3 regions of the Vibrio sp. QJM3NY_15 genome follow, and region 3 is predicted to be linked to each of the others. Evidence: predicted binding sites of a transcription regulator. Region 3 holds the regulator's gene; each other region holds the start of a gene.
The links. The regulator CRP, encoded in region 3, controls carbon source genes, mostly activating them, when cyclic AMP is high. The targets are predictions, from matches to a motif close to TGTGANNNNNNTCACA.

Region 1 (11,176 bases), 1.1 Mb from region 3:
CACGTGAGCCGGAACAGAAGAGCTACCTGCGAACTGAGCATCAGCGTGCATTCTGCCCATGGTATCTGTCATGCCGTAAGACGCTGGGCCTGCTGCCACGTTATCTGGGTGCAATGTTCGACCTGTACCGCCGCCTGAAGCAACTGAGAAGTAAGGTAAACCTTGGCGAGTACGTTCTGCTTTGTAGATACCTGCAACAGGGTGTTGGAAGCGCGTTGGGTTAGTTGAGTTACCCGTAATACTTACATCCACTTCTTCTCTGTGCATGATTGCCACGCCTTCACGTACATCATCAGCGCCGTAACATAAGATCTCTCCGCGAGGGCCTTGTGAGAAGCGGCGACGTTCTGTTTCAACAAGCTCGCCTGTTTGGTAATCGTATTGAGTGCGAACATAGGTAAAACCATTGATGCGAGAAATTAAGTAAGCTGCATCTTTACCTAGACCATTGAGTATTACCTTTAATGGGTTGTGACGTGATTTGTTGACGTTGAGTGCGATTTTAATCGCACCTTCTGCAGCAGCAAAAGATTCATGGCCCGCAAGGAAAGCAAAGCAGTGGCTTTCTTCATTTAGAAGACGTGCAGCTAGCGCACCGTGGCCGATACCCACTTGGCGTTGCTCAGCAACACTGCCAGGTTTGGTGAATGCTTGAAGGCCTTCACCAATGATATTTGCTGCTTGTTCTGCGCTGGTGGCTTTGCGAAATAGCGCCAGTGCTGAGCCAAGGATATAAGCATCGGCAGCGCTTTCAAAAGCAATAGGTTGGGTATCCATCACTAACGCTTTTGGGTCGACATTGTGTGATAGACAGTATTGGTTCGCTTGCTCTAAAGAGTCGAAGTTCATTTCTGCCAATACGCGAGTTACTGATTCATTAAATTGAGTGTTCATCATATCTTTCCTCTAAATTGGCAAAAATTATTGTTGGCGTGGGTTAATGGTGGTTACGGCTTCATCGAAGCGACCGTAAGTTCCCATAGCAAGGTCTGCTGCTTCATTAGCTGACATACCTTGATTAATCGCCTTCATCATTTTGCCGAGGTTGAGATATTCGTAGCCAATTACTTCGCTATGGTCATCAAGTGCAAGCTTGGTCACGTAACCCTCTGCAAGCTCTAGGTAACGAACGCCTTTCGCTGAGGTTGAATAGCTAGTACCTACTTGGCTACGTTGTGTTTGACCTAGGTCTTCTAATGCAGCGCCAATTTCTAGGCCGCCTTCAGAGAATGCGGATTGAGTTCGACCGTAAACAAATTGCAGAAAGATTTCGCGCATGGCTACGTTAATAGCGTCACACACCAAGTCAGTATTCAGGGCTTCAAGAATGGTTCTTCCTGTGAGAATTTCGGCTGCCATCGCGGCTGATTGAGTCATGCCTGAACAACCAATCGTTTCGATTAGTGCTTCTTCGATGATGCCGTTTTTTACGTTTAGCGTTAGTTTTGCCGCACCTTGTTGTGGTGCACAAGTGCCTACGCCATGGCTTAAGCCAGAAATAGCGATGACATCTTTTGGGCTAACCATAGCGCCTTCAACTGGAATTGGAGCTGAAGTGTGAAGTTCACCCCTTTGAATAGGGCACATTGATTGAATTTCTGAAGAGTAGTGCATAATGTTTTCTCACTGTTAGAGCCATTTAGGGCCTAGGGCGTTGAGAAAACAGGACGTGTTGGAAGAGGTGCGGCTAATTCACTACAGATCTTGAGTATCGGTAATCCAAAGGTGTCATGAAGCTCGGTCTTAATAGACTAAGTCCATTTCAAAATGGAGGAATAGCGATACATCCAACAGTATTACCTGTTTTCGATTCTGTAGGAGTCATTAGCACTGTTCGAAAAGAACGGGCGGTTGAAGCAAAAGCTTAGGTGGAACCCCATCACCTGATGACTATAGATTAGATCTTTATCACACTTTTGTGCAAGCGAATGTTTAGAGCGATTTCGACTATAAACAAGCTTCATTATATTTCAATAAGTATAAAAAAACGCCAATAACGGACTCTTATTAGAGGCATTATTGACGTTTTTTAGAAAGGTATCAGCTAGTTATGCTGCATCTTCTTCTGCGTCTTCAACAGCTTCAAGTTTCTTTTCTTTTTTCGGAGCTGGTTTGCGCTTAGCACCTAGTGCGTAAAGAACTTCTTCTTTATTCTTCGCTAGGTACATTGCAAGTTCTTCTTGCTTGCCTTCATCTTCAACTAAATCGCTTTTGCTTAACAGTTCAAAAAGCTCATCAGCCATATCCAGCATTTTGTCGTATGCGTCAGCTTCGGCTTTAGAGGTAAAAGTCATTTTCTCTTCTCCGTTGCGTTCGACCACGTACTTGACGATAACAGCCATGGTTAATCCTCTAAGTTTGATAAATTTTACTGGCTTTTTATACAGTTTCTGATGCAAAAAGTCCAGTTGATGACCTAACTATGCGGCCTCAATCTTGATGTGTAGCCCAGTCTTCACAATAACCCATGAAAGATTTCAGCAGCGGGCTTTGATATTTGTCTTTGTGCACCAGCATCCAGAATCGGCGTTTCATGTCGAGCGGGACATCGAGTGCTTTTACTCGGCCGGAATCAATCGCTCGTTGTGCGGCTAACCGTGATAAACAAGCGAGCCCAAGCCCTGCAGAAACCGAATTGATGATGGCCTCGGTGGTGTTGAGTTCAAAGGATTCATACCAATGTTCGATACGAGGTGCGACAGCACGCAGGAAAAACTCGCGAGTTCCTGAACCTGACTCTCTCAGTATCCAGTGGCTGCCTTCTAAATCTTGCAATGCAACTTTGTCTTGAGAAAGGAGAGGGTGTTGATTACTAACGATAATACACATTTCATCGCTACTGAACTGGCTAGAGATCAATTCAGGATGGAGTGTTTTTCCTTCAATTAACGCGATATCCAGTTCATAATCCACCAACTTTTGGCAGATCAGCGCACTGTTTGAAATGAACAAGCTCTGATCTTGATGCTGAGTTAGTTCGCGAAAGCCAGACAGAATAAACGGTGCGACCTGATTACCAATCGTGTCACTCGCGCCAACCTTTAAATTGCCACTTAATGGTTGGTCATCTCGGAACAAAACATCGATACCTGCGGCTCTATGAAGAATCTCGTCAGCCAAAGGAAGTAGTTTTTGTCCTTCTTGATTGAGAATTAATCGGTTGTTGACCCGGTCAAATAGAGAGTGGCCCAATTGTTTCTCCATTTCGCCCAGCGCCATGCTGACAGCAGCCTTAGACAAAAACAGTGCTTCCGATGCGGCGGTAAGCGTCGAATGTTGGGTAATGGTGACAAACACTTTGAGTTGTTTGATTGAAATATTAGCCATCAGGTTCCTAGTTTTACGCTGCTGGTGGAAAGATGTCGTTCAGTATTAATGAACACTTGTTATATATAATTGGATATTGTTTAACGAAGCGCAAGCGTATTATGGCTTCAACAAGCTGATGAGTTCACAAGTTTAGTGAATTAAGTTTAAGAGAGGCTGACATGATTCAACGTATTAAATATAGATTAACAGGAGCTCCAACACCCATGGCAGGGTTAGCACTCGCAATTGCAAGCTTAGGCTGGTGTTGGGATGGTGTTTTAGTTGCACAAGGTACTTTACACACACCGGGTTTGGTGCAGTGGATCAGTGCTGGCATTGCGGCGGTATTACTTCTTGTTTTAGCTGTAAAATTTTTGATTCACGGCCACTTATTACGTGAAGACCTTGCTCACCCTGTTGTCGGCAGTGTTGTACCCACATTTGCGATGGGTTGTATGGTGGTGTCTGCTTCGTTGGCTCCGATCTCTCAATTCTTACAAGAAGCTGTGTGGCTCGCTTCGGTAGCGTTACATGTCGTGTTCTTGGTGAGCTTCTTATACCACAGAGCTAAAAACTTTGAGATTCACCACATGGTGCCAAGTTGGTTTGTGCCACCAATTGGTATTATCGTGGCAGACGTTTCTTTTTCAGGTAACCCAATCTTAGAACCTGTTGCTCACGCAACTTTAGTCTTTGGCTTATTGGTTTATGCCGTAATGCTACCGCTCATGATCTACCGTTTGATCTTCTCTCATGAAGTGCCTGACGCAGCAAAACCAACCATCGCGATTATGGCGGCACCAGCAAGTCTATCTTTAGCGGGCTACCTAACGGTGACGGCAAATCCTTCGCCAGTGATCATTGGGTTACTTTTTGGCATTGCAGTGTTGATGACGTTTATTATCTACATCGCGTTTTTCAAACTACTTCGTCTGCCATTCAGCCCAGGTTATGCGGCGTTTACATTCCCAATCGTGATTGGTGCAACGGCGTTATTCAAATTGGCGGCTTGGATGCAAACTGTTGGTGTGGAAACTCACTATGTGGATCAAGTCTTCAACCTAGCGTATCTAGAATTGATTGTGGCAACGTTTGTAGTGGGTTATGTGGCGGTTCGTTATTACATGAATTACAAACCTCACCGTGTTCTAAGTGCGGTAGGCAGTAGATTGTAATAAGCAATAGTTCAAAAGATAAACGGACCTTAAGTTTTCAGTATTTCATAAGCTTATATTCCTAATCCAAACTCGGCACTTATGCTAATCTGGCTTTATATTGTGGCAAGATTAGCGTGAGTGCACTTTGTTTACTGTTTACCATTCCAATAAAGTCGATACTTTAAAAATCCTTCTCGTTCACTTAATCAAAAGTGATCCTTTAGCCAACCCTTTCGAAAAAGAGCAGATCTTGGTTCAGAGCCCAGGTATGTCTCAATGGCTTAAGATGGAACTCGCCAAAGAGTTTGGTGTAGCAGCAAATATAGACTTTCCTCTTCCAGCAACCTTCATTTGGGATATGTTTACCCAAGTGCTTCCTGATGTCCCTAAACGCAGTGCTTTTAACAAAGAAGCAATGACGTGGAAGCTGATGAGTTTGCTACCCGCTAAGCTTGACCACCCTGATTTCTTGCCTCTGCAACGTTATCTTGAAAATGACGAAGATGACTCTAAGTTGTATCAATTGGCAGAGAAAATTGCCGATATCTTCGATGGTTACTTGGTGTATAGACCTGAGTGGATGGCGATGTGGGAAGCGGGAGAGCCCGTTGCTGAATTGGTCGATGATGAAGGGCAGCAAGAGCACCCTTGGCAACCGATTTTGTGGCAAGCACTCTATGAGCAAACTCTGTCTCAAGGCCAATCAAAATACCACCGTGGCAATTTGTACCACGACTTCATTGAAGCGCTAGCCAATCAACAAGGTCAATTGCAACATCTGCCGAAACGCTTATTTGTGTTTGGTATTTCTTCGTTGCCTCCTCGTTACATGGATGCGTTGAAAGCTTTGGGTGAGCAGATTGATGTGCACTTGATGTTCACCAACCCTTGCCAACATTACTGGGGCGATATTCGAGACCGTAAATATTTGGCAAGAGTTGAAGCCCAGCGTCGTAAGCAGTTTGCGTTGGTTGATGGTTTACCTCAACTAGAAGGTGAAGTATCACCATTGAAAGATGGCATTGAAGCCAACGTTGAAGATGAACTACACACCAGCCAAGCCGTGGGTAATAGTTTACTTGCGTCTATGGGTAAGCTGGGCAGAGATAACCTGTTTTTACTATCCCAATCAGACAGCGAAGAGCATGAGTTCTTTATTGATGTTGAGAGGGATAACCTACTGCATCAACTGCAAGCCGATATTCTCCAGCTAGAAGAGCATCAAGACGACCACATCTTAGATTCCAGCAACCATAAACAGGTGGTTGAGCTTGGTGATCGCTCTCTGACCGTACATGCGTGTCACAGCCCAATGCGTGAGGTGGAAGTTCTTCATGACCAGCTATTGGCGATGTTTGATGCCGACCCGACCCTGAAACCACGCGATATCATCGTAATGGTGTCTGATATTAATGCTTATAGCCCAGCGATTCAGGCGGTATTTGGTAATGCTCCGGGTGAGCGTTATATCCCTTACTCGATCTCTGATAGAACCGCAGACCAAGAAAGCCCAATTCTGACCGCTTTCATGCAATTGGTCGCGCTACCGAACACGCGCTGTTTAGCCTCTGAGTTGCTAGAGCTGTTAGAAATTCCAGCGATGATGGCACGCTTTGGTATTGACGAGTTTCAATTCGAGCAAGCCAAGCAATGGGTTGAAGAGGCGGGCATTCGTTGGGGGGTTGATGCTTCAACTGCAACAGAATTTGATCTACCTGCGACCGAGCAAAATACTTGGCTATTCGGTATTCATCGCATGCTCTTAGGCTATGCGATGTCGGATTCTGCGGGTTTATTTGAAACTGAACACTCTCCAATTGCCGCTTACAATGAAGTTCAGGGTATTAACGCCGAACTTGCTGGTAAATTAGCGCACTTTATCGATCGTATCGCCCATTACCGTCAACGCTTAACTGAAACCCAATCTATCGATATGTGGCGTGAAACCTTGCTGCAAATGATTGATGATTTCTTTGCGGTTGAACTGGAAGGCGAGGTGGTGCTCAAATCGATTCGTGATGCACTTTCGCAACTGAACGAACAGCTTGATGATGCCTTGTACGAACAAGAACTGTCGCCAAGCATTATCTACCAGTACCTCAATAATAAGTTATCTGGCGCGCGCATTAGCCAGCGTTTCTTAGCGGGCCAAGTTAACTTTTGTACCTTGATGCCGATGCGTTCTATTCCGTTCAAAACCGTCTGTTTGTTAGGCATGAATGATGGTGTTTACCCTCGCTCAATGCCGCCAGAAGGTTTTGATTTGATGAACGGGCGCACTCGTCCGGGTGACCGTTCTCGTCGTGATGATGACCGCTACCTATTCTTAGAAGCGATGCTGTCAGCGCAAGAATGTTTATACATCAGTTATGTCGGTCGCTCGATTCAAGATAATACTGAGCGAGTGCCGTCGGTATTGGTTTCAGAGTTGATTGAATACTGCCAACAGAACTACTGTTTGAGTGACGACCAAGCCTTACCAAGTGATGATTCAGGCATCAACCTGACTCAAGCGATCAGCTTTGAACACACCATGACACCGTTCAGCCCTGCTGCGTTTATTCAAGGTGAAGCGAGCCATGTGCTGAGTTACGCCAAAGAGTGGCTTCCAGCGGCTAACCGTTCCGGTGAACGCAGTGGTGAATTTAATCGTGCATTGGATGACTATTTGTTGGGTGCGACGTACCCGTTAGAACTCGATTTGGTTGAGTTACAGCGTTTTTGGCGTTTGCCTGTGCAGTACTTCTTTAATCGTCGTCTAAAAGTGGTATTTGAGCCGCCACTTCCTGTGATGGAAGACGATGAGCCATTTGTACTTAATGGTTTAGAGAGCTTCCAACTTAAGGATGCTTTGCTGCAAGTGTTACTGGATCACCCTGAAGGCGCTGACGAAGCGGTTCGATTGTTTGTCTCTGAGCAAAAAGCACAGGGCCGATTACCGGTCGGAGCTTTTGGTGATATCGAATTTGAAACCAACCGTGTTCAAGCGGAAGACTTGGCCAAAGAGATTCGATTTGTGAGCGGCTCGCCGCAACAAGATCTCGAAGTGAATATCGAATTTGATGTGTTAGGCGAAGGTAAACCTGTTCGCTTGATGGGGTGGTTAACTCAAAACTATCAATCAGGTCTAGTGCGTTTCCGTAGTGGCAAAATACGCTCTCAAGATTACTTGGCCGCGTGGATCGATCATCTATGTTGTGCAGTGATGGGACACGGAAAAACGACCCATATTATTGGCTATGACAGAAAAGAGGGCGTGGTTCACCAAACGCTACAACCTATCGGTGATGCGCAGCAGGCGAAGAGTTTGCTGGCTGAATTAGTTCGACTATTTTACCAAGGCATGACAGCCCCATTGCCGTATTTCCCGAAAACCGCCTTGGCTGGCGTTGAAGCGGGCTTTAGTCGTGGTAAATGGGTCGATGACGAAGAAAAGTCGCTTAAGAAAATGGCCGATACCTTTAATGACAGCTTCGCCTTTACGGGCGAGGGCAGAGATACCTACATCTCACGAATTTGGCCTAAGTGGGATGATGAACTGGCTGCTGAGTCGCGTATGTATTCAACGCTTGTGTTACAGGCGGCAAGACTTGCCGCTGCCGATCTTGAAGATCAGGAATAATCAACAGTGATCAGCAAGATCGCCAATGATACTAACGTCAAAGAGATGTGCTTGAATAAAGGCATGGAAAATAAAGAGTTAGATGTAAATTTGGAGTGCTTGGCTTATCAAAAGGTTAGAGATAATCGAGGTATAAGCTTAGTAAAAGCGATAGATAGTGACTTGCGGAAAGTCAAGGTACAGGAAATAAAGTGGCCGCCAGTAAATCATTATTAGTGTAGGGCGTTCGCTGTACGGCCACAGGTCAGAGGGACCATTATTCTGTGGTTCAAAGTAACGCCGGAAAGTACAAAACTCGTACGCGCTCCTGAACTCGTGGGCGCATAGTAGCGAGGCGATCTGAATTGTTCCGTGAGAGAGATCGCACTAACTATTAACAAATTAGCGTAGGACGTAAATTGAATGACGTTTTCCACGCTAGGTCACATTTGTAACAACACATTTATCAGAAGGCAGTAAGGCATGACGACCACAAGCAGTGTTCAGGTAATCGCTCCACAGACACTCGATACCATGACGTTTCCACTTCATGGCGCGCGTTTAATTGAAGCATCAGCGGGTACTGGTAAAACATTTACCATCGCTGGCTTGTACTTGCGCCTACTGCTCGGGCACGGCACGGCCGCTCCACAAGGTGATCTGACTGAAGCCACTCGACACCATGAGCCTCTAACCGTAGACCAAATCTTGGTGGTGACCTTTACTGAAGCGGCAACGGCAGAGCTGCGAGATCGTATCCGTGCGCGAATCCATGATGCACGGATTGCGTTTGCACGTGGGCAAAGTGACGACCCAGTGATTGCTCCTTTGTTGCAAGCGATCGATGATCATGCTGGTGCGGCGAAAACTCTGCTCAATGCTGAAAGACAAATGGATGAGGCCGCTGTATATACCATTCATGGTTTCTGTCAGCGAATGTTGACCCAAAATGCCTTTGAGTCTGGGAGCCGTTTTGATAATGAATTTGTGACCGATGAAAGCCATCTGAAAGCACAAGTGGTTGCCGATTATTGGCGTAAACAGTTCTACCCATTGCCAATTCAATTAGCAGGTGAGGTTCGTAATATCTGGGGTTCTCCCGCTTCTCTATTGGCTGACGTAAATCGCTATTTAACGGGTTCTCCACTAAAGCTAACCGTGGAAGCAATGTCGGGTGACTTACAAACACTGCACAATCAAAACCTAGATAAAGTGAAGCAACTTAAGGCATTGTGGTGCGAATCCGAAGCGGACTTTCTTGCCTTGATCTCAGGTTCAGATGTGAACAAGCGCAGCTATACCAAGAAGTCTTTGCCGACTTGGTTAGAAGCGGTAACAGCATGGGCGCAGAGCGACACCCATGATTACCAGTTTCCAGATAAACTAGAGAAGTTCTCACAAGCAACATTAATCGAGAAAACACCAAAAGGCACTGCACCTCAGCACGCCGTTTTCGAAGCTATTGAGGACTTCTTAAACTCTCCTGCAGACCTGAAAGCCCCCTTGTTGGCACATGCTATTACTCATTGTCGAACCATGTTAGCCAAAGCTAAACAACAAAAGCAGTGGTTATCGTTTGATGATTTGCTGACTCAATTATCCGCGTCAATCGATGTGGATGAGCAATCCTTGCTGGTGGAGAGAATTCGAACCTTATACCCAGTGGCGATGATCGATGAATTCCAAGATACCGATCCGCTGCAATACAGTATTTTTAGTCGAATCTATTTAGACAATCCGCAATGTGGCCTGTTTATGATCGGTGACCCTAAGCAGGCTATCTATGGTTTCCGCGGTGCAGATATCTTTACTTATATCAAGGCAAGAAACCAAGTTAGTGCTCACTACACGTTAGGCACCAACTGGCGTTCGAGTGCTGATATGGTCAGCGCAGTAAACCAAGTGTTTATGAATTCGGATAGCCCGTTTATCTACGACCAAGACATTCCATTTTTGCCCGTAGCAGCCAGCCCATCGGCCGACAAACGCCAATGGGTAATGAATGGTGAAACTCAGCACGCGCTCACCTTTTGGCTGCAAGAGGCGGAAGAAAAGCCCTTACCGAAAGGCGAATATCACAAGGCCATGGCTGAGGCGACTGCGAGTCAAATTCAAACCATTCTGACCGCTTCTCAAAACCAGCAAGCCTATTTTGATAACGGTAAAAAACAACATGCCGTGAATGCAGGTGATATTGCTGTCTTGGTTAGAACCGGTAGTGAAGGTCGTCTGATCAAGAACGCGCTGTCGGAACAAGGCATTGCGAGCGTGTACTTATCTAACCGAGACAGTGTATTCACCAGTTTGGTCGCGCAAGATATTCAACGCCTGTTACAAGCGGTGTTGACGCCTGAAAACGACCGTGCATTGCGCGCTAGTTTGGCGTCGGAATTATTTGCTCTGGATGCGGCATCATTGGATGAACTCAATAACGATGAAGTGGTGTGGGAAAACGTCGTTAACGAATTCCGAGAATATCGTAAGTTGTGGCTACAGCGCGGCGTATTACCAATGCTTCGCAGCGTGATCAGTAAAAGACACCTCGCGGAACGCTTACTAGAAGAAGAAAATGGTGAGCGCTCACTCACTGATTTGATGCATATTGGCGAATTGCTGCAACAAGCTAGGCAGGAGCTCGACAGCGACTATGGCTTGTTACGTTGGCTAGCAGAAGCGATATCTGATGCGCAAAATGGTTTAGGTGGCAGTGAAGACGACATTCAACGCCTTGAATCAGAGAGAAACTTAGTTCAAATCGTCACTATTCATAAATCGAAAGGTTTGGAATATGACCTAGTATTCCTGCCGTTCGTGGCGAGTTATCGTGAAGCGAGTGAAGGTAAGTTCTACGACCATGAATCAGATACCACAGTGCTTGATATTACGGGTAGCGACAGTGCTTTAGCGCAAGCCGATAAAGAGCGATTGGCAGAAGACTTACGCTTGATTTATGTAGCGCTGACTCGTGCGGTTTATGGCTGTTTTATTGGTATGGCTCCTTTACGTAAAGGGCGCTCAACCAAAGAGCCGACCGGCGTTCACTTAAGTGCTATGGGCTACTTGATTCAAAACGGACAAGAGCAAGGCATTGCTGAGTTGAATCAAGCTT
Region 2 (11,176 bases), 340 kb from region 3:
CTCAGTACGGTTCCTTATCATGTTATTCGAGTGAGCCCCAACGGTCGTAATGTGCAATTGGTTATCGCTGAAAACGCCAAAACAATGCGTACCATCGCATTTTTAAATGGCCTGATTGATCAAAACCAAAGCAAGTTGGTTAAGAAACAAGAGATATTGCCAACCCACTCGCTCCTTGAATCTCTGCATAATATTCTGTTGAGCAAGATGGTCAGTAACCCAATATTCATTGATAAACCAAGCTCAACACTACGTTGTAAGATTATTGGTGTGAACTTCCCGCTGAACAAGCATCTAGCGCTGCTCGCTAAGCTTGGTCACAATCAAAAGTTTTCACTGGAACCGATTTTCAAAGGCCACTCTAATTCGCTATTGGCGGAGCCACTGAAAAAGATTCAAGGTGCCGAGCCTAAGCATCATGATGTGTACATTGCTGCGGTTAAGTTTGGTGACAAGATCCAATCCGTACATACTAAATTGGTCAAAGATTTCGCGTCTGCCAAAGAACGCATCTTATTCATTAAGAAGGCACAGCACTTAGGTGATGTGTATGTATTGCGAGTGACGACAGCGCCAATCTTCAATCCTTTGACCAGCTTGTTTCAGTCCGACTTAGAAGAGTTGTCTCGAATCAGTATGCATCAAGCGAAAAAGCTAGAGAACGAAATTACCGCTTTTATCGGCTACGGCGAGATAGAAGATATTACCGATGAAGTGTTGATTCGATTAGAGCTGACTCGCTAATCCAAGCCTCTGGACTATCGACCTAAGTCATCCATGTTTCAGAGACAAAAATAAAAAAGCAGGCTCATCGCCTGCTTTTTTGTGTCCGTTGTAAATGCGCTCTTGTTTCGCGCTTAACGAATATGACTAAGGCTTCGCTTGCCAGCTGATTTTTTGCTGCTTAGCTAATACGCCAGACAAGATACACAGCACGCCGCCTAAACCCGCGTAACGCACAGCGGTTTGAGCTTGTTGCTCTACTTTAGGTTTCGCATGATAGGCAATGCCTAAACCCGCAGATCGCATCATCACCAAATCATTGGCACCATCACCTACTGCAACGGTGTTGTGCAGTTCCAGCTCATACTCTTCAGCAAGTTCTACCAAGATATCCGCTTTGGTCTGCGCCGAAACAACATCACCTAACACTTCGCCTGTCAGTTTGCCGTTAACGATTTCGAGAGTATTTGACTGAGCATGGTCAAGCTCAAGCGTATCTTTTAAGTAATCAGAGAAGTATGTGAAACCACCAGACGCAATCGCCGTTTTCCAACCTAGCTTATTCAGTGTGTTCACGAGTTCTACTAAGTCAGGCATGAAAGGCAGTGACTGACGAACTTGTTCTAAGATAGCTTCATCAGCACCTTTAAGTGCACCGACTCGCTGGCGTAAGCTCTGTTCAAAGTCGAGTTCACCTTGCATCGCTCGCTCCGTGATCTCAGAGACTAATTCTCCAACACCCGCTAGCTTTGCTATTTCATCAATACATTCAATTTGAATTGCTGTGGAATCCATATCCATCACAATCAAACCTGGCTTAGATAAGTCTGGGACCTCGCTAAGGCAAGCATAATCAAGCTTTAAGGCCTGTAGGATTTCTTCGTGTGCTGGGGTTAAATTTCCAGACATCAGCGCCACTTCATAATGCCCAACTTTCCACGTATCAAGAATGGTGTTGTAAGTGCCTGTGAAAAAGTCGATGTCATCAAAAGATTGAGGAGACAAGTACTCGCCGAATACAATCCAGTTGGCTTTGGCTTTAGCGAGTTGAGAAGCGAAACGAGTCTCGGGGAGTCGAGTTAATAATGTTGTATGCCTTTTAATCGGCAGATATTTCTGAGCGTCCATGTGTATGATTCCTAATTAACTATGCTAAACGTTAACCTATTGCAATTTGAAAACGCAAGTCTCAATATGTCTTAATCATAACATTTGTTTATTTCAGGCTTCGTGAAACATGAATGAATCATTGTTCTCAATACGTAACGCTTTACGAATGCTAGCCCTCATTTTGCTGGCTACTATGTTCGTTGTAACGATTAAAAATACGGTCGTGATCAGTAAAGGTAACGAGAAAATCCAAGCAAAGCAGCTAGAGACGCTGACTAAATTACTTATCTCGCAGGCCTCGCTTTCGGCCAGCAAAGCGATCACCCAACAAGATCAAGAACGACTGCTTGAACTGACTAATCAGCTTTCTCAAGATCGACTGGTATTCGATACCACCATCTATGATGCAGAGGGGATTCGACTGGCTTCGAGCGAAAAAGCACTCTCGGTACGCGAAGTTCTGGGCTTAGACACGCCACTTTCAACAGCAAGTATCGGCAGGCAGCAATTAGTTGAACCTATCTACTCGCCAGAAAAAACGATCATCGGCTTTATTCGAGTGACTTTTGAAACAGGAAAAATGACGGCGATTTCTGATCACCATTACCGTAAGAGCGATCGTTACATGATCGGCATGGTCTTGATGGGGTTTGTCAGTGGTGTGCTGTTCGTCATGCTCATTCGTAGAAGAAAAACCAAGTCTGGTGAGAACTTACTGCTTAAGAATGCAAACTCATAAGCTCTGTCATAGAGCCTTGGACCTTGGGCTTTTGACCTTGGAATCATGAAATAAAAACCTCGGATTAGGCAACATGATTTATTTCGATTGAAATCACATAGTCTTCAGAATCCAAGAAATAATGCTCAGTAATAAATCATTACCAATAAAAAGCCCCGACGCTCAGGCAGCGACGGGGCTTTTTGTTATCTGTTAGCTTATCAAGCTATAGCAAAATAATTATTCTTGATCGCCAAGCAGCACTGAGTCGAGTGCAATAATCATCATGTCATTGAAGGTCGTTTGACGTTCATCTGATGTGGTTTGCTCACCGGTTTTGATGTGATCAGAAACAGTACAAATCGTCAGAGCTTTTGCGCCGTATTCAGCACACACACCGTAGATACCTGCGGCCTCCATCTCAACGCCAACAATGCCGTACTTGTCCATCACTTCGAACATCTCTGGATCTGGCGTGTAGAACAGCTCAGCCGAGAACAGGTTGCCGACTTTTACATCGACACCGCGAGCTTTGGCTGCATCTTCTGCCGCGCGCACCATTTTGTAATCTGCGATAGCCGCGAAGTCATGACCTTTAAAGCGAATGCGGTTCACTTTAGAGTCAGTACATGCGCCCATGCCGATCACTACATCACGCACTTTGATATCTTCGCTCACTGCACCACAACTGCCGACACGAATGATCTTCTTTACACCAAAATCTTTGATCAGCTCAGTCGCGTAAATAGAACAAGATGGAATGCCCATACCATGTCCCATTACCGAAACCTTACGACCTTTGTAAGTGCCGGTGTAACCAAACATATTACGAACATCACACACCTGAACCACTTCTTCTAAGAAGGTTTCAGCAATGTATTTAGCACGTAGTGGATCGCCTGGCATTAGAACTACGTCAGCGAAATCACCCATTTCAGCATTAATATGTGGAGTAGCCATTGAAAATATCCTTAATCTCAAAACAAAAAAGAAGAGAGAGGTTTCCCTCTCTCTAGCTAACTATTATAAAAAGCTTGTACCGTATCCCATTGGCGATGTGCCAAAGTATGACGCTAAGCTTTGACCGATATCAGCGAAGGTATCGCGACGGCCTAGAGAGCCTGCAGGAACCTTGTTACCGTAAACAATCACTGGGATATGCTCACGAGTATGGTCTGAACCCGGCCATGTTGGGTCACAACCGTGATCTGCCGTTAGGATAAGCACGTCATCTTCTTTCATCATATCGATGATTTCATTGATGCGACCATCGAAGTACTCTAGCGCCGCTGCGTAACCGGCAACATCACGGCGGTGGCCGTATGCTGAGTCGAAATCAACGAAGTTAGTGAACACGATAGTGTTGTCGCCCGCTTCAGTGATCGCTTCTTTGGTTGCTTCAAATAGCGCAGGGATACCTGTTGCTTTGGTTTTCTGAGTGATACCACAACCCGCGTAGATATCAGAGATCTTACCGATTGAGTGAACGTTGCCGCCCTTCTCATCAACCAGCTTCTGAAGAATAGTTGCCGCTGGCGGCTCCACAGAAAGATCGCGACGGTTACCAGTACGTTCGAATTGACCTTTACCAGCACCAATAAACGGACGAGCGATAACACGACCAATGTTGTAGTCAGCTAGCTCTTCACGAGCAATCTGACAAAGGTCTAATAGGTTTTGTAGGCCGAATGTCTCTTCGTGACAAGCGATCTGGAAAACAGAGTCAGCAGAAGTGTAGAAGATTGGCAGGCCAGTCTTCATGTGTTCTTCACCTAGATTGTCTAGGATTTCTGTACCCGATGAGTGGCAGTTACCTAAGAAGTCTGATAAACCAGCACGCTCAAGGATTCGGTCAGTCAGTTCTTTTGGAAAGCTGTTCTCTTTGTCGGTGAAGTAGCCCCAGTCAAACAGTACAGGAACACCTGCGATTTCCCAGTGACCTGATGGCGTGTCTTTACCAGAAGACAGCTCAGCAGCGTGACCGTAAGCGCCAATGATCTCTGCGTCTGCATCCATACCAGGAGCAAAACGACCTGTAGACTCTTTGTGAGCCATTGCTAAGCCTAGCTTAGACAGGTTTGGCAGCGTTAGTGGACCTTTACGATCCGCGTTGTCTGCAAGACCTTGATCACAATGGTCAGCAATGTGACCCATTGTATCCGAACCTACATCGCCGAATGTGTCAGCATCCGCTGTTTCACCGATACCGAATGAATCTAAAACTAAAATAAATGCTCTTTTCATTTTCTTCACCAACTTATTGCTCTTTGCACCAGAACTCTGTTTATCGGTATACACGAGGTATACCGATACCTGTTATTTACACGTCTTCAGAACGAATCTGACGGTAAACGTCTGGCGTTGCTGTATATTCTCCGCCCACAGTGATTGCATTTTGTAATGCCGTCGCAGCTTCTTGCCACTGTTGTTCATTGCGAGCATGAATCATTGCTAATGGTTTATCGTCACTTGCTACTTCGCCAAGGCGAATGAAGCTATCAAAACCGACTGCGTAATCAATGCTGTCTGTTGCTACGCGGCGACCACCGCCCATACCAACGACAGCCATACCAATTGCACGCGTATCCATCGCTGATACTACACCGCTTTCAAGTGCGTACACTGGTTTAACAATTTCTGCTTTTTCTAGGTAGTTATCGTAGTTCGTTACGAAATCTGCTGGACCACCAAGGCCCGCTACCATCTTACCGAAGCACTCTGCTGCTTTACCGTTATCCAGTACAGCCATCAGTTTTTCACGCGCTTCATCTGAATCTTTTGCTAGGTTACCCAACACCAACATTTCCGCACACGACGCTAGCGTGATTTCCAACAAACGTGGATTACGGTATTCGCCAGTTAGGAATTGAACCGCTTCACGTACTTCGACTACATTACCCGCTGAAGAAGCCAGAACTTGGTTCATGTCCGTTAGGATTGCTGTTGTTTTAGTGCCAGCACCGTTTGCTACTGCAACGATAGATTTCGCTAGTTCTTCAGAGGCTTCATACGTTGGCATGAATGCGCCTGAACCGACTTTTACGTCCATCACTAGAGAATCAAGGCCAGCAGCCAGTTTCTTAGAGAGGATTGAAGCGGTGATTAGCGAGATGTTATCGACTGTTGCTGTGATATCACGAGTCGCGTAAACGCGCTTATCAGCCGGTGCTAGATCGCCCGTTTGGCCGATGATCGCCACGCCAGCTTCTTTGGTTACTGCACCAAACACATCGTTGGTGGGTGTAATGTTGTAACCAGGGATAGATTCTAGCTTGTCTAGCGTACCGCCAGTGTGGCCTAAACCACGACCAGAGATCATTGGAACGAAACCGCCACATGCTGCCACCATAGGGCCAAGCATCAGAGAAGTTACGTCACCAACACCACCAGTAGAGTGTTTATCAACGATTGGGCCATCAAAATTCATGTGGCTCCAGTCAATCACCATGCCTGAATCACGCATTGCACATGTTAGTGCGATACGTTCTGGCATCGTCATTTCATTAAAAAAGATAGCCATTGCGAATGCTGCAATTTGGCCTTCAGAAACCGTGTTTTTAGCAACACCTTGGATGAAGAAGTTAATTTCTTCTGTGGTCAGTACTTCGTTATCACGTTTTCTGCGAATAATTTCTTGAGGTAGATACATTAGTGCCTCCCAAACTCTGAGCGAGTATGGTTGTAGGATAAAGAGGTAATATGGAGTGACTTAACGCCACTCCATCAAACAGACTTGTTATTTTCAATACTCTAAATATTTGGCGTTGCAGCTAGGCGACCAGTGAGTTCATTCCTATGAGCATAGAAGCTCTATGTGATTAGGACGGCCGGCGAACCGGTGAACTTACGCAGTCAACAACGCTGCGGCGTCAAATATGACGAGTAAATTAGTATGCTGCTGGATCTGCAGTCTGGTCTGTCACTTCTAATGTATTAAGAAGGTTAGTCAGTAGGCTTGAAGCACCAAAACGGTAGTGCATGTTGTCTGCCCACTCAGCGCCTAGTAGCTCATCAGCCATTGCTAGGTAAGCTTGAGCATCTTCAGCAGTGCGAACGCCACCAGCAGGTTTGAAACCAACTGTTTTAGCAACGCCCATGTCACGAATAACTTCAAGCATCATGCGTGCGAACTCAGGAGTCGCGTTTACTGGCACTTTACCTGTTGAAGTTTTGATGAAGTCTGCACCTGCTTCGATACAGATTTGAGAAGCTTTCTTGATCAGTGCTTCTTCTTTCAGTTCACCAGTTTCGATGATCACTTTAAGCGTAATGTCACCACAAGCTGCTTTACACTGTTTAACTAGCTCAAAGCCAACTTCTTCGTTGCCAGCAATAAGAGCACGGTATGGGAATACTACGTCAACTTCGTCTGCGCCGTACGCTACCGCTGCTTTTGTTTCTGCAACAGCAATTTCGATGTCGTCATTACCATGAGGGAAGTTAGTTACAGTCGCAATGCGTACTTCTGGAGTACCTTGCTCACGCAACGCTTTCTTAGCAGCTGGGATAAAGCGAGGGTAAATACAGATTGCAGCGGTGTTGCCAACTGCAGTCTTCGCGTCATGACAAAGCGCCACTACTTTCTCAGTAGTATCGTCGTCATTTAGCGTCGTTAGGTCCATAAGTTTAAGTGCACGTAGAGCTGCTGCTTTTAAATCGCTCATTTCTATCTCCGATCAATATATTCAAATAGTTAACTACTTCGCCACCCATCCAGTATAGATGGATAATTAAAAATGCTCAGTAGCCACAAATGAACGGACTTGGTTCCCTGAAGACTTGATAACTTTCGCTACCAATTGCAATCCTTGTCACCGCACAGTACCAGTTTGGTCTATGGCACAACAAATCAGTCATGTTGTGTCTAACATCTATAGCGTATCGCTAAGTTTGGCTTAATCCCAGAAGAATAACCTTTAGATAAATCCAAGCGGTTACTTTCTTGCCAACAGAGACATCCTATCCCTTAAGCTTATACATTATAGGTATCCATCAATAAATTGTAGTGCTCCTTAGAACGCAAACGGTTTGTATCTCAAAAAAACATTCTAGACCCATTTTCGACTCCGAGCATATGTTCATGCTCTTGCAAAAATCATGGGGCCTAAAAACAAAAAAGCCCCGCAGCAATTTCTTGCTACGGGGCGATATTATTATGGCGTCTATATATCGATTTCTAACTAATTAGAAAGACAGGAAGAAGCCAGCAATTGTTGCTGCCATCAGGTTAGATAGAGTACCAGCAATAACCGCTTTAACACCCATACGAGCGATGTCGTGGCGACGGCTTGGTGCAATACCACCTAGGCCACCTAGAAGAATCGCAATTGAAGAAAGGTTTGCGAAACCACATAGAGCGAACGAGATAATTGCTTGAGTCTTAACAGACATTACTTGGCCAGTTGCTTCAACGATTTGAGCGTTCTCACCGATGTATGGTACGAAGTTTAGGTATGCAACGAATTCGTTAACAACTGTCTTCTGACCAATGAAAGAACCAGCGATAGTTGCTTCTTCCCATGGAACACCAATGATGAATGCTAGCGGTGCGAAGATCCAACCTAGAAGAAGTTCTAGAGTTAGGTGTTCCATACCGAACCAACCACCGATGCCACCAAGGATACCGTTGATTAGAGCAATTAGACCGATGAATGCTAGTAGCATTGCACCAACGTTAAGTGCTAGTTGTAGACCAACTGATGCGCCACCTGCTGCTGCGTCGATAACGTTAGCTGGTTTGTCATCGCCACCGTCCATTTCGTCAGCGATGTTATCGTCTGGCGTATCTGTTTCAGGCTTGATGATTTTAGCGAATAGTAGACCACCAGGTGCTGCCATGAATGACGCTGCAACTAGGTACTCTAGAGGTACACCCATAGATGCGTAACCTGCTAGTACACCACCAGCTACAGAAGCCAAACCACCACACATTACTGCGAATAGTTCAGAGTTAGTCATTTTAGGAACAAAAGGACGAACAACTAGAGGTGCTTCTGTTTGACCAACGAAAATGTTTGCTGCTGCAGACATAGACTCGGCGCGAGAAGTACCTAGAGCTTTCTGAAGACCACCACCAAGAACTTTGATTACAATTTGCATTACACCAATGTAGTAAAGTACAGAGATAAGTGCAGAGAAGAAAATCAGAGTTGGTAGTACTTGGAAAGCAAAGATGAAACCGATACCGTCAACAGAGAAGTTAACTAGGCTGCCGAATAGGAAACCAGTACCGTCTTTACCGTAGTCGATCACGTTTGCTACACCAGCAGAGAAACCTGCAAGTAGATCACGACCCCAAGGGATGTAAAGTACGAATGCACCAAGTGCGAATTGGATAGCGAAAGCGCCACCCACTGTTCTTAGATTAATAGCTTTGCGGTTGTCAGATAGTAGTACTGCGATTGCAATCAGTGCAACCATTCCGACGAGGCTCATAAACAGGCTCATAGTTTATGACTTCCTTATTAGTTATTTATTGGCGTGTTACAAAATGGGGCTATAAAGCGGAGGCAATTATACTCATGCGACCACTAATAAAGTAATGCCATCCTCACACTTTCGTACAAGATTCATGTACCATTCACACACAAATGTGAGCCAAATCACAAGCTCAATGCAATTTACGCAAACGATAAACAAAAACCCTCGATTTTATTCACATATACCGAATGCACGATGGCTATTTTGCCATATTTGCGCTGCAACCGATTGCTTCGGTTCATTTCTAAGCAAAATAAGTTCATTTAATATCGTAACTAAATATTTGGAATGATTAACATTTCCTTGGTTTCCGTACACAGGCATGTCGGGAGCATCCGTTTCCAACACCAAGCATTCAAGGGGCAATTTAGCGATGGTTGTGCGCGTTTTTTGCGCTCTTGGGTAAGTTATCGTTCCACCGACGCCAATATAGAAACCGAGCTTGATCCACGCCAAAGCCTGCTGCTCACTCCCCGAAAAGCCGTGAATCACGCCACCCAAAGTGAATTTGTGCTGCTTTATTAGCTCAATAAGTCGGTTATAAGACTTCCTTTCATGGATGATTAAGGGCAGTTCAAATGCCTTCGCGAGTTCCATTTGTTGGATGAAAAAACGCTCTTGCTTTTCTCTATCTACATCAACAAAAAAGTCGAGTCCGCACTCTCCTATCGCAACACATTGACTGTTTTTTGATGAGAGTAATTGGCGAAGTTCCGAAAATTGCTCATCCTCCGCTTGCTCTAAAAAGTAAGGATGAAAGCCTAATGCGTAGTGGACATTGGGGTAAGATTGAGCGATTTCATCAAGCTTCCTCCAGTTACTCTGGCCAATAGAAGGAATCAGCAGCTTCTCGACATGTGCTTGTTTCGCCTCTTTAAGGTAGCCATCAATACTTTGAACAGGTGCAAAACCTTGCTCAAACGCCTCAAAATCCGCATGGCAATGAGTATCAAAAAGCGGAAAGTCACTTATTTGCAGTGTCATCTTCCCTACTCTCTGTTTGTTGTCCTTGAGGATCACGGCGATAAGCCACGCAGCTGCGCTTATTTTCAGGCGTTAAGCCAAGCTCTTCGCACCACTTATCGTATTTCTTAATCCAAGCTTTTATCCAACTGAACATACTTACCTCAAGTCTTGCCTCAACATTCAAAAAATAACACATAAAACAAAGCATCAAAACTACACATACAAATTACACCAAAGCTCAAAATACAACCTAAAAACCTTAAAAGCATAAATTACATTTATGTATTAACACTAGCTGGCTATATTGTTGAAAATCTCACCACAGCGAATAATAAACGCACTTGCCAAGGAGGCATTGATAGCAAGACGCTCCATTCAATTACGAGATCCTACTTTATGAAAGCATCACTCTTAGCCATTTCAATTTCTAGCGTATTAGCAGCACCTGTTTTTGCTTCTGCACCTCAAGTTGACGTAGAACTAGCAAACCAACAAACACTTCAACTTATTGGCGGGCAGATGAACTATATCGATGCTTCTGTTCAGTATAAATTAAACGAACAATATGCCAATGCTACTCCAGGCACGACAGCTACAGTCGATGACGTAACTTACGAAAAACAATCTAACGGTACTTGGGCTGCAGTTGGTGCGGCTTCTGCTGCATTGGTTGCAGGGTTGCTTTCAAGTAGTTCGAGTACGTCTTCTGGTACTGACGAAGCTATTCCTTCATTACCTGTATACATAACCCCAAACAATGACCTCCCTGAATACGGCGAAGGTGATTGGGGGCAAAATGCAGTAGCAGTTATTGGCGACCAAGTTATCGTTAACGGCGAAACGGTCGGCACAATTTCTAAAGTAAGCAACGGTTATGTCATTACTGGTAATGATGGGCAAGTAATGTCTGGCATTCAAATGGGTGGCACTGAGTACTACGTTATCAGTAATGGTGGTGAGCTCTCTCTAGTTCATATCGCTGAAAACGGCATGGCTCAAATAATTTCTGGTGACCGTGTGGTCGATGCCATTAAAAGTGCTGACTTAGGTTGGGGCAAACCAGGCACACCAGACAATGACCTCCCTGAATACGGTGAAGGTGATTGGGGGCAAAATGCAGTAGCAGTTATTGGCGACCAAGTTATCGTTAACGGCGAAACGGTCGGCACAATTTCTAAA
Region 3 (11,176 bases):
GTTGTGATCGCCGTATGCGTCTTCTGGAGTAACAGTTGCTGAGAACTTGTCGCCAGCTACTTTGCCTTCAAGCTCTTTTTCAAGACCTGTAATTAGGTTGTTGTGACCGTGAAGGTAATCTAGTGGAGCTTCTGCAGTTGATTGGTCAACTACTACGCCATCTTCAAGTTTCACTTGATATGCAACACTAACTACTACGTTCTTTTCAATTTTCATGAGAGCTCCAAGGAGGTTTGGACTAAACTCGAACAGTTGAGCTTAGGAAAAATTCTGTACCGGGATATTATGGGGATCAATTAACGAAACTCAATCATTCTGGCTTAAAAATACCGATCATTTCTTGATTTGCGTGTTCAGATTTCTCTACAGTTTTCGGTTTACGCTGCTCGGTGAAGTCACAATCGACGCATTCCACCAGCTCGATATTATTTTCAACCCACCAACGGAGTGTGTCTTGAGTACTGCAGCTTGGGCAGCTCGCCCCAGCGATAAAGCGTTTTTTCTGTTTCACGTTCATATCCTTTACTACTCTGGATTCGCAGTTCTTCTATTCATCTCTGAGTTAAAGACTCTGTAGAGACCGCGTTTATTATTAGGGTGTATTGTTGTTGACTATAATATCTGGATTTTAAGTTCTGAAGAGCTATTCACTCCAGACTATTGCCAGTAATTTCGAGATTGGTGATCGTTTTCCATCTCGTGTCCAAAAATCTCTTCGAGCTCTTTACGAGCCTCTTTCGCTCGCTGGGCTAACTCGGCATCTTCATTATGCTGAGGAAGTAACTCTTTCAGCATACCATTATCCAATTTCCTAAAGTGTGCTTCTGCTCGCTTCGCTTTATATGGATGCATGCCAAGTTCGGTCAATGTTTGACGACCTAAATCTAATGCCCCAAGGAAGGTTTCACGCGAGTAGTTACTCACACCATGGTTAAGTAATTGATACGCTTCAACACGGCTTCGAGCACGCGCTAAAATCTTTAACTGTGGGAAATGCTGCTTACATAAATCCACGGTCTTCATGATTTCATCGGGAGAATCGGTACACAACACAATGGCTTCTGCCTTATCAGCTCCCGCAGCTCGTAATAATTCAAGGTGAGTAGAATCACCGTAGAACACCTTGTAACCGAACTTTCTAAGGATGTGTATTTGGCTGGCATCACTTTCAAGGACAGTGATACGAATCTTATTGGCATACATCAGACGACCAATGATCTGACCGAAACGACCAAAGCCCGCAATAATCACTCGAGGGCTACGATCAACCACATCCGAAGACATCGCACTTTCACTGATTTGGTTAAGTTGACGAGCAAAGAATCGGTCTTGCAGTTTAAGCATCAATGGCGTGGTCACCATAGAAAGGCTTACAACAACCAATAAGAACGACACTTGGTCGCCGCTTAAGATGCCTTGTGCACTCGCTGCGGTAAAAATAACGAAGGCAAACTCACCACCTTGGCTGAGAATCATCGCCATTCGGCTACGCGCTTTAGCTTGAGTGCCGAAGATACGAGCCAGCGCATACAGCACCAAACCTTTCAATACGACCAGAGACGACACTGCGATAAGTATTGCGAATGGGCTTTCTGCCAATAAACCTAGGTTTACCGCCATACCCACAGAGATAAAGAACAGACCAAGCAGTAACCCTTTGAATGGATCAATCGCGATTTCTAACTCGTGTCGATATTCACTTTCAGCCAGAAGGACGCCCGCCAAGAAAGTACCTAATGCCATCGATAAACCAATCTGCTGCATGATGACGGCAATACCAATCACCAATAACAACGCTGCAACCGTGAACAACTCACGCACACCGCTCATGACTACATACCGGAACAGTGGTCTCAACAAGAAGTGACCACCGACAAGCAAGCCAATCACACCGCCTAGCATCCACAACATGTCAGCCCAACTGCCGCCCGTATTACCCGCGAGCAAAGGCAGCATCGCCAACATAGGGATTACGGCAATATCCTGAAAAAGTAAGACTGCAAAGCCTGACTGCCCCGCTTCTTTGCCACCAAGTTCTCGCTCTTCAATAACGCGCAAGGCAATGGCTGTCGAAGACAGCGCTAAACCCATACCTATTACCAGGCTGGTTTGCCAAGTTAACCCGAACAGACAGGCGATGGCGGTAATAATCAGAGTGGTGATCAACACCTGCGCGCCACCCAATCCGAGAATAGGCGCCCGCATCTGCCACAATTTTTTAGGGTTAAGCTCTAAACCAATCAGAAAGAGCAGCAGTACCACCCCGAACTCGGAGAAGTGCAGAATCGCTTCGACATCACTGATTAAACCAAGCCCCCAAGGGCCAATCGCCACGCCAGCTAATAGATAGCCGAGTACTGAGCCTAGGCCAGCTCGCTGCGCGATAGGAACCGCGACCACAGCAGCCGCTAAAAAAATAACGCTACTTTGTAGAAAATCGTTAGTCAGAGCCATCATTCGCTCCTATATCTTGTAGCGGGTCTCGCAACCAGTTTCGATAAGCTTCCGCGTGTTGGTAACGCGTCATGTCCGAGACGTTTCTTGCCCAGTGTAAAACCAAAGGTGACATCCAGTGCATCTGACACAAAGCAGCGGTTAACTCGAATGGCTGCAAAATCTCTTGTAATGGATATTTATTATAGCCTGCCTCTCCAAACGCCTCTTCTTTACCACCAGTCGTGATCACACTGCGCCAGTGTTTTCCCTTAAGGGCACTCTGCTCACCAAACGCAAAACCTTTGCCTAATACTCGGTCAAACCACTCTTTCAGTAGTGATGGGCATGAATACATAAACAAAGGGTGTTGGAAGACAATCACATCATACTGAAGCAGTAGCTCATGCTCATAAGGCACATCAATAAAGAAATCAGGATACGTCGCGTAGAGATCATGGATTTTGACATGCCCAAGCGACTCTATCTTTTTAACCATCATTTGATTGGCAATAGAGGTTTGTGGCTCAGGGTGTGCGTAGATCACTAGCACCTTTGGCACAGCTTTTTGTGTCGAGGGAGTATTACTCATTCCTTTGAAACATTCCTTTTAGAGCTAAACGGTGGCAAGGCCACAAGAATTTAAGCAAAAGTTATTAATATGTTATTGGCATCATAACGCAAATTGCATTGTGATCGACTTTTATCTGGATTCAGCCTACTATGCAGGCGTCTGTTCACCTCTAATTTCTATGCTACCTCTATATGATTACTTTCTCTGATATTCAATTGCTACGCGGCGGTAAGCCACTTCTCGACCAAGCATCTGCAACCCTTCATCCTGGCGACAAAGTCGGTTTAGTCGGTAAAAATGGCTGTGGTAAATCTACGTTGTTCGCCTTAATTAAAGACGAGCTATCGATTGATGCCGGTTCATTCAGTAAACCCGCTCACTGGGAAATGGCTTGGGTTGCACAAGAAACCCCTGCATTAGAAAGAAAAGCCATTGAATATGTGATTGATGGTGACAGAGAATATCGTGGCCTTGAAGAGCAGCTGGCAAAAGCGGAACAAGCCGACAACGGCACACTGGTAGCAGAGATACACGGCAAGATTGAAACCATTGGTGGTTACACCATCAATTCACGAGCAGCTGAATTACTTGATGGCCTTGGTTTTCGCCAAGAGCAAATGACATGGAACCTGACCCAATTTTCGGGTGGTTGGCGTATGCGTTTGAACTTAGCGCAAGCCCTTCTATGTCGCAGTGACTTACTGCTACTCGATGAACCAACCAACCACTTAGATTTAGATGCTGTGATGTGGTTAGAGCGCTGGCTACAAAACTACCCAGGCACACTGGTTCTTATCTCGCACGATAGAGACTTCTTAGACCCTATCGTCAACCGCATCGTGCATGTTGAAAACCAACAGCTGAACGAATACACCGGTAACTACTCGTCGTTTGAGACTCAACGTGCTCAAAAACTTATTCTGCAACAAGCGATGTTCCAAAAGCAGCAGAAACAAATGTCTCACATGCAGAGCTACATTGACCGTTTCCGCTACAAAGCTTCAAAGGCTCGCCAAGCTCAAAGCCGTATTAAAGCGCTTGAAAAGATGGAACAAGTGCTACCCGCTCAATTTGATAACCCATTCAGCTTTGAATTTAGAGAGCCAGACGCGCTGCCTAACCCAATCATGATGATGGATGAGGTATCAGCGGGTTACGACGACAACCTGATTCTAGAAAAGATTCGCCTTAACCTTGTTCCGGGTAGCCGTATCGGTCTACTGGGTCGAAACGGTGCGGGTAAATCGACACTGATCAAACTGCTTTCAGGCGAACTGAAACAGCAAGGTGGTGAGCTGAGCTATTCGCAAGGCGTTAAGATGGGTTACTTCGCTCAGCATCAATTAGAGACGCTGCACCCAGAAGAAACGCCACTGCAACACATGATGCAGATTGCGCCAAAACACACTGAGCAACAACTGCGAGATTACCTAGGCAGCTTTGGCTTCCAAGGTGAAAAAGCACTCGATAAAGTGGCTCCGTTTTCGGGTGGTGAAAAAGCACGATTAGTACTGGCTCTGCTGGTATGGCAAAAACCAAATCTATTATTACTCGATGAACCAACCAACCACTTGGATCTCGACATGCGTCAGGCGCTGACCTTTGCACTGCAAACGTTTGAAGGTGCGATGGTTATCGTATCGCACGACCGTTACTTACTGCGAGCAACCACCGATGACTTGTACCTAGTACATGACCGTCAGGTTGCGCCGTTTGATGGTGATCTTGACGATTACTATAAATGGCTGACTGAACAGCAAAAAATTGAACGTAAAGAAGCGCAAGCGTTAGCTCCGGCTAAAGACAGTGCAAACAGTGCGGCATCGAAGAAAGAACAAAAACGTAAAGAAGCCGAGTTCAGAAAACTGACCGCGCCTATTCGCAAACAATTGACTCAGTTTGAAAAGAAAATGGATAAGTTGACGCTTGATCTTGAAGAGGCTGAACAGCAATTATCTGACACTTCACTTTATGAAGCTGAAAATAAGGCTAAACTGAATAAAGTACTCGCTCTGCAAGCGAGCAGTAAATCACAGCTAGAAGAAGTTGAAATGGATTGGATGTCCACTCAAGAAGAGCTTGAGCAAATGGAACAGGAAATGGATAGCTTATGAGCCCAGAGCACGCCCCGATATCACTAACACTGGAACGACTATGGCAATTTAGCCTTCAGTATTACAGTGTGCGCGGTGTAAAGGATGCGTGCTTAGCTTTGCAAAACCAGTTCCACGGCAACGTCAATCTACTGCTGCTTCTCAAATGGCTTGATGAGCAGCAATTGTCTTTTGCTGAAGAAGAGTGGCACAAAGTTCAACAGTGCTTGAGCCGCTCTGAAACTCTTCTTCACAGCTATCGAGAGCTGCGTAAGCACCTCAAACCTCAAGTTGTCGATTCTCTCTACCGCGAAGCACTCCAGTTTGAGCTGCAGTTAGAGAAGCAACAGCAATCTGATCTCGTTGATTGCATCAACTCTCTGCATCTCTCTGACAATCAACAATCGCCACTCGCATTTGAGTATTGTCGGCTACTCGGCGCAGAAAACCTCTATGATGCTTTTTCTGAACCAGCCCCTCAGCCTTAACTCGTTGCCTTTCCCTTTTATTTCGTCTAGATCCAAGCTTAACCTTGATATTATTCAACCAGTTACTCATGGCGTGTTTTTGTAGCCCGTCTTTGTGAAACCCTTGCGCTTATGCCGAGAATCAACCAAGCTCAAATAAAAACGTGGGCGTTTCACTAAAAGCTCAACACTTTTCAAAGCCCATAAATAAGCATGGACTGTTTTATGACAATATTTACCGCTGCTGCTGGTTTATCAAATCCTCACCTACAGACCTTGGTACCTAGGTTTATTAGAAAGCAGGCGTTGTTTGCTCCTCAATGGCAAACCTTAGAAACACCCGATGGTGACTTTCTCGACCTTGCATGGAGCGAATCCCCTGATGATGACAGCTCCTCTAGTGATAACTCGACTAATGACAATCCACGCAGTGACAAACCAAGCAGTGACAAACAAAGCTCCGACAAACAAAGCAACAAACCCATCTTCATCCTATTCCATGGATTAGAGGGCAGCTTTGAGAGCCCATACGCCAATGGATTGATGAACGCGTTTGCTAAGGATGGTTGGTTGTCCGTGATGATGCACTTCAGAGGTTGCAGCGGAAAGCCGAATCGCTTAGCTCGTGCTTACCACTCTGGAGAGGTCGAAGATGCTCGCTTCTTTTTAAGGCATCTGCATTCAAGGTTTCCCAATAACCCTAAGGTTGCAGTTGGGATATCGCTAGGCGGCAACATGTTGGCTAATTATCTCGCCGACTACGCAGATGATCCGTTAATCTCAGCGGCGACGATTGTTTCAGCCCCCTTTGACCTTGCTTGTTGTTCAAGTCGTATTGAACAAGGCTTCTCCAAACTCTATAAAAAGTACCTGCTCAATTCTTTGAAATCGAATGCATTGAAGAAACATAAACTGCTGCAAGAGAAGATTGGCATCTCAGCGGAAAGCATTAAGAAGATCGATAAGCTGTATGAGTTTGATGAGCGAATTACTGCGCCTTTGCACGGCTTCAAGAATGCACAAGATTACTATGCTCAATGCTCTGCCTTACCGAAGTTGAATCGGATTAAGCTACCCACACAGATCATTCATGCGAAAGATGACCCTTTCATGACCGATGATGTGATTCCAAAATTCGTTCTACCTGACAACATCGACTATCGTCTGTTTCAAAAAGGCGGCCATGTGGGGTTCATTACTGGTAGTACGCTCAAACCAAGGTTTTGGTTAGAAGAAGCATTACCCGCTTACTATGAAAGTATTCAAGATTCGGCATAATGGCCGAGCCTTTTAAGGGCTGAGTGATAGGCGTCGCTAGACACACTAATCAACACATCAATAAACCTATTTATGAACATATCCATGAACATAAAAGAGAGAAGTATTTATGATCATCCCATGGCAAGACATCGCACCAGAAACGCTAGAAAACCTCATTAAAGAATTCGTGCTACGTGAAGGCACAGACTACGGTGACGTAGAGGTTTCACTGCAAAACAAGATTGACCAAGTGAAACATCAATTAGCCTCAAAGGAAGTCAGTATCGTGTTTTCTGAGCTGCATGAAACCGTTGATATTCAAGTCACAAAACGCTTCTAAGCTGCGCTCATAAAGGAGCCGTGTTATAGTGGTAAACGATTGCTAACAAGTAAGTTACTCAAAAGACAAGGGTTGTCATGTCCGCTAAACATCCAATTATTGCGGTGACGGGTTCATCTGGAGCCGGCACCACCACTACCTCAGAAGCCTTCCGTAAAATGTTCAATATGATGGACGTGAAGGCAGCTTGGGTTGAAGGGGATAGTTTCCATCGCTTCACTCGACCAGAGATGGATGTCGAGATCCGTAAGGCGCGCGAGCAAGGTAAGCACATCAGCTACTTTGGTCCACAAGCTAACGATTTTGGCGCATTAGAAGAGTTCTTCCGCCAATACGGAAATGAAGGCACGGGTAAAGTCCGTAGCTATCTACATACCTTCGATGAAGCCGTTCCTTACAACCAAATGCCCGGCACCTTTACGCCATGGCAAGAGATCCCTGAAAACTCGGATGTGATGTTCTACGAAGGCCTTCATGGTGGCGTAGTCGATGGCGACATTAACGTCTCGCAACATGTCGATCTGCTTATCGGCATGGTACCGATCGTAAACTTGGAGTGGATCCAGAAATTCGTTCGTGACACACGCGATCGTGGGCACTCTCGCGAAGCGGTGATGGATTCTATTGTTCGCTCAATGGATGATTACCTTAACTACATTACCCCGCAGTTTTCGCGTACTCATATCAACTTTCAGCGTGTACCTACCGTAGATACATCGAATCCACTGAACGCCAAAGGGATTCCAAGTTTAGACGAAAGCTTCGTAGTTATACGTTTGCGCGGCATCAAAAACGTCGATTTTCCTTACCTTTTGGCTATGATTGATGGCTCATTTATGTCACGTCATAACACGCTTGTGGTGCCAGGAGGCAAGATGAGTTTTGCTATGGAGCTCATTGTAAGGCCAATTCTACAACAACTAATCGAAACCGGAAAAATAGGTTAACAAAACGACATTCTGGTTGATTACTTTTCATACCGTGATCATGTGCACAATTTTGCGTAAAAAATCGTAGCTTGGTCACGATTAAAATCAAGAAATAGTACCTGAAAAAGGATACTATTCTTAAACGAAACACAAGATAGCTTGCAGCACTCAACGAGTGCTCTTATCCTAACTGAGTCAATTCAGGCTTAGCTAAAATACGGAAAGCGGCAAGCATACCCTGCAGAGGAAGTGAGATATTATGGTTCTAGGTAAACCTCAAACCGATCCAACATTAGAGTGGTTCCTTTCACACTGTCATATTCATAAGTACCCTTCAAAAAGTACTTTGATTCATGCTGGTGAAAAGGCAGAAACCTTGTACTACATCGTTAAAGGTTCTGTGGCTGTTCTTATCAAAGACGAAGAAGGTAAGGAAATGATTCTTTCTTACCTAAACCAAGGCGACTTCATCGGTGAACTTGGACTTTTCGAAGAAGACCAAGAGCGTACTGCGTGGGTTCGTGCTAAATCTCCTTGTGAAGTAGCTGAAATTTCTTTCAAGAAATTCCGTCAACTTATCCAAGTGAACCCAGATATCCTGATGCGCCTTTCAGCGCAAATGGCAAACCGTCTACAAGTAACTAGCCAAAAGGTTGGTGACTTAGCGTTCCTTGACGTAACAGGTCGTATCGCTCAAACGCTACTAAACCTAGCGAAACAGCCAGATGCAATGACTCACCCTGATGGCATGCAAATCAAGATCACTCGTCAAGAGATTGGCCAGATCGTTGGTTGTTCTCGTGAGACCGTAGGTCGTATCTTGAAGATGCTTGAAGAGCAGAACCTAATTTCTGCACACGGTAAGACTATCGTGGTATACGGCACTCGTTAATCTCGATTAACTGAGCCAAAAATTTGAAAGCCACCAAATGCAAATTTGGTGGCTTTTTTGTTTTCTAGAGATCTAGAGAGCAGATGCGAGATGCGAGATGCGAGATGCGAGATGCGAGATGCGAGATGCGAATAGAGCACCTACCGCGTCCCAGCGCAAACACTCTCGATGCGAAGCGCACCCGCACCTCGAGGGCAAAGCCCGTGCTCGTATCTTCTTTAACCGTTGGTGCTTTCAAAGATTTTGTCAGCAGATGCCGCGACAAATCCGGTATAAAGATCACCATTGGCCATCGCATAACGCTTAGCGAACTCATAGAAGCCCCCAGGAATCATCTCATTGCCTTCAACAAATGAAACTGGGACTTTATCTGCCATTGTTGATGATTGCTCTAATAAGACCTCTGGAGAGCCTTTCACCTCGCCGCCAGATGCATTGATAGTGAATCCTGATTCGCTCAGGTAATCATTTACTGCCTGAACTTCATCAAAAGCGTCAAGTTGATTAACGCTCACCGTAAAGTGGTTTGCACCGTAACCATGAGCTGCGAGCCAAGAAGCGTATTCACTCTCTTTTGCTAGCACTTGGAAATCTGCGAAGCTCAAATCCCAAAGACGACCACCAAACAAGAATTCATGACCTTGAAGCTTACTTGCGTCAACTTGCTCAACCAACTTAGCAACGATCTGTTGTAAGCCACTTGAACACTCTTCTACCTTCAACTCACTAATGAACACTTTTGGTTGGTTTGGATCTGGGTGCTCGTAGTGCTTAGCCACTAGCTTCTTGCTCTCAAATAAGTAATCACCACACGCCTTGTAACCTAACTCAAGGAAAGGTTTAGCCAATGTTTCAATACCTAGCGGTGCAACATTGAAAGTACGCAGTGCAATGTGATCATTAATCAGAGCTTCGTCTTCTTTCAGCAAGTGATGCACTTTCTCAGCCGATGGACAAAGCCTGTGAATGTAATCGTCCCATAGTGATTTAAAGAGTAGATCGGGCGTCATGGTGACTCCTTGTCAGAGGTTCTAGCAAGCTAGTAATTTGGATTAGAAAGGGAGAGGCTGGACATAGAGTCAGCAGCCATCAGCCTGTGACATACTTGTTCTATTATTATCTACCGTCCAATCGAGGTGTCGGACGTGGGTGAAAAGAGGAAGCGATAACACCGCTTCCTTATTACACAATCAATCAATGAATCTGTTATTCATGAACTTAGAGCTCATAAGCTTATGATTCATCAAGTTATAGCTTAAAAGCCAAAACTACAGCTCAATACCTGGGCTAAACGTAGCTGGCAGTTGAGTTTCACCACCTTCCATTGACGCCATTGGGTAAGCACAGTAGTCCGCCGCGTAGTAAGCACTTGGGCGTAGGTTGCCTGAAGCACCCGGGCCACCAAATGGTGCATCACCACTTGCGCCTGTTAGCTGGCGGTTACGGTTAACAATACCCGCACGGATATGGTCAACGAAGTATTCCCATTCAGAATCATCTGTTGATACAAGACCCGCAGACAAACCAAAGCGCGTGTCATTAGCCAGTTCAACTGCTTGCTCTAGCGATTGGTAGCGAACCACTTGCAGCAATGGGCCGAAGTACTCTTCATCTGGCAACTCAGCAATGTTGGTTGCATCGATAATACCCGGAGAAACAAACGCCGCTTCGCCCGCTTTTGCTTCAACTAGGCTTACACCACCTAGTGATTGCAGATTAGCTTGCGCGTCCAAAATGAACTTAGCCGCCGCTTCAGAGATCTGTGGTCCCATGAAGGGTGCTGGCTCAGCGAATGGCTGATCAACACGAATCTTCAAGGTCGCCGCAACGAGCTTATCGAGCAGTTGATCGCCCTTCTCGCCAACAGGAACATACAAACGACGAGCACATGTACAACGTTGACCTGCACTGATGAAAGCCGATTGGATAATGGTATAAACCGTCGCGTCAGCATCACCAAATTGGTCACTGATCACCATCGGGTTGTTGCCACCCATCTCTAGCGCCAGCATCTTGCCCGGTTGACCTGCGAATTGACGGTGAAGGATATGACCAGTATTCGCACTACCCGTGAATAGCACGCCATCAAGACCTTTAGCATCGGCTAGTGCGATACCTGTCTCTTTAGCGCCTTGCACTAGGTTGATCACGCCAGCAGGAAGGCCAGCTTCTTGCCATAGCTTCATCG

Region 1: the regulator CRP is predicted to act here: its motif matches at 8,439-8,454, upstream of recB (exodeoxyribonuclease V subunit beta).
Region 2: the regulator CRP is predicted to act here: its motif matches at 9,143-9,158, upstream of AC3CKG_RS13200 (NupC/NupG family nucleoside CNT transporter).

What each region holds. Positions count from the first base shown of each region.
Region 1 is NZ_CM173517.1:735,429-746,604, forward strand. It holds gene AC3CKG_RS03180 (GGGtGRT protein) at 1-897, opposite strand, end outside; gene AC3CKG_RS03185 (iron-sulfur cluster assembly scaffold protein) at 922-1,614, opposite strand; fluoride riboswitch at 1,809-1,893, opposite strand; gene AC3CKG_RS03190 (YebG family protein) at 2,049-2,342, opposite strand; gene AC3CKG_RS03195 (LysR family transcriptional regulator) at 2,431-3,327, opposite strand; gene AC3CKG_RS03200 (TDT family transporter) at 3,489-4,484, shown strand; gene recC (exodeoxyribonuclease V subunit gamma) at 4,612-8,088, shown strand; gene recB (exodeoxyribonuclease V subunit beta) at 8,551-11,176, shown strand, end outside.
Region 2 is NZ_CM173517.1:2,962,613-2,973,788, forward strand. It holds gene AC3CKG_RS13165 (PilZ domain-containing protein) at 1-744, shown strand, start outside; gene serB (phosphoserine phosphatase) at 871-1,851, opposite strand; gene AC3CKG_RS13175 (YtjB family periplasmic protein) at 1,961-2,572, shown strand; gene deoD (purine-nucleoside phosphorylase) at 2,792-3,511, opposite strand; gene AC3CKG_RS13185 (phosphopentomutase) at 3,575-4,795, opposite strand; gene deoA (thymidine phosphorylase) at 4,872-6,200, opposite strand; gene deoC (deoxyribose-phosphate aldolase) at 6,439-7,215, opposite strand; gene AC3CKG_RS13200 (NupC/NupG family nucleoside CNT transporter) at 7,736-8,998, opposite strand; gene AC3CKG_RS13205 (TatD family hydrolase) at 9,203-10,015, opposite strand; gene AC3CKG_RS13210 (DUF5363 family protein) at 9,996-10,151, opposite strand; gene AC3CKG_RS13215 (hypothetical protein) at 10,394-11,176, shown strand, end outside.
Region 3 is NZ_CM173517.1:3,302,546-3,313,721, forward strand. It holds gene slyD (peptidylprolyl isomerase) at 1-216, opposite strand, end outside; gene AC3CKG_RS14910 (YheV family putative zinc ribbon protein) at 311-511, opposite strand; gene kefB (glutathione-regulated potassium-efflux system protein KefB) at 658-2,454, opposite strand; gene kefG (glutathione-regulated potassium-efflux system ancillary protein KefG) at 2,441-3,025, opposite strand; gene AC3CKG_RS14925 (ABC transporter ATP-binding protein) at 3,199-5,121, shown strand; gene AC3CKG_RS14930 (TIGR02444 family protein) at 5,118-5,588, shown strand; gene AC3CKG_RS14935 (hydrolase) at 5,793-6,845, shown strand; gene AC3CKG_RS14940 (YheU family protein) at 6,955-7,167, shown strand; gene AC3CKG_RS14945 (phosphoribulokinase) at 7,245-8,114, shown strand; gene crp (cAMP-activated global transcriptional regulator CRP) at 8,356-8,988, shown strand; gene AC3CKG_RS14955 (2-oxoadipate dioxygenase/decarboxylase family protein) at 9,207-9,998, opposite strand; gene astD (succinylglutamate-semialdehyde dehydrogenase) at 10,257-11,176, opposite strand, start outside.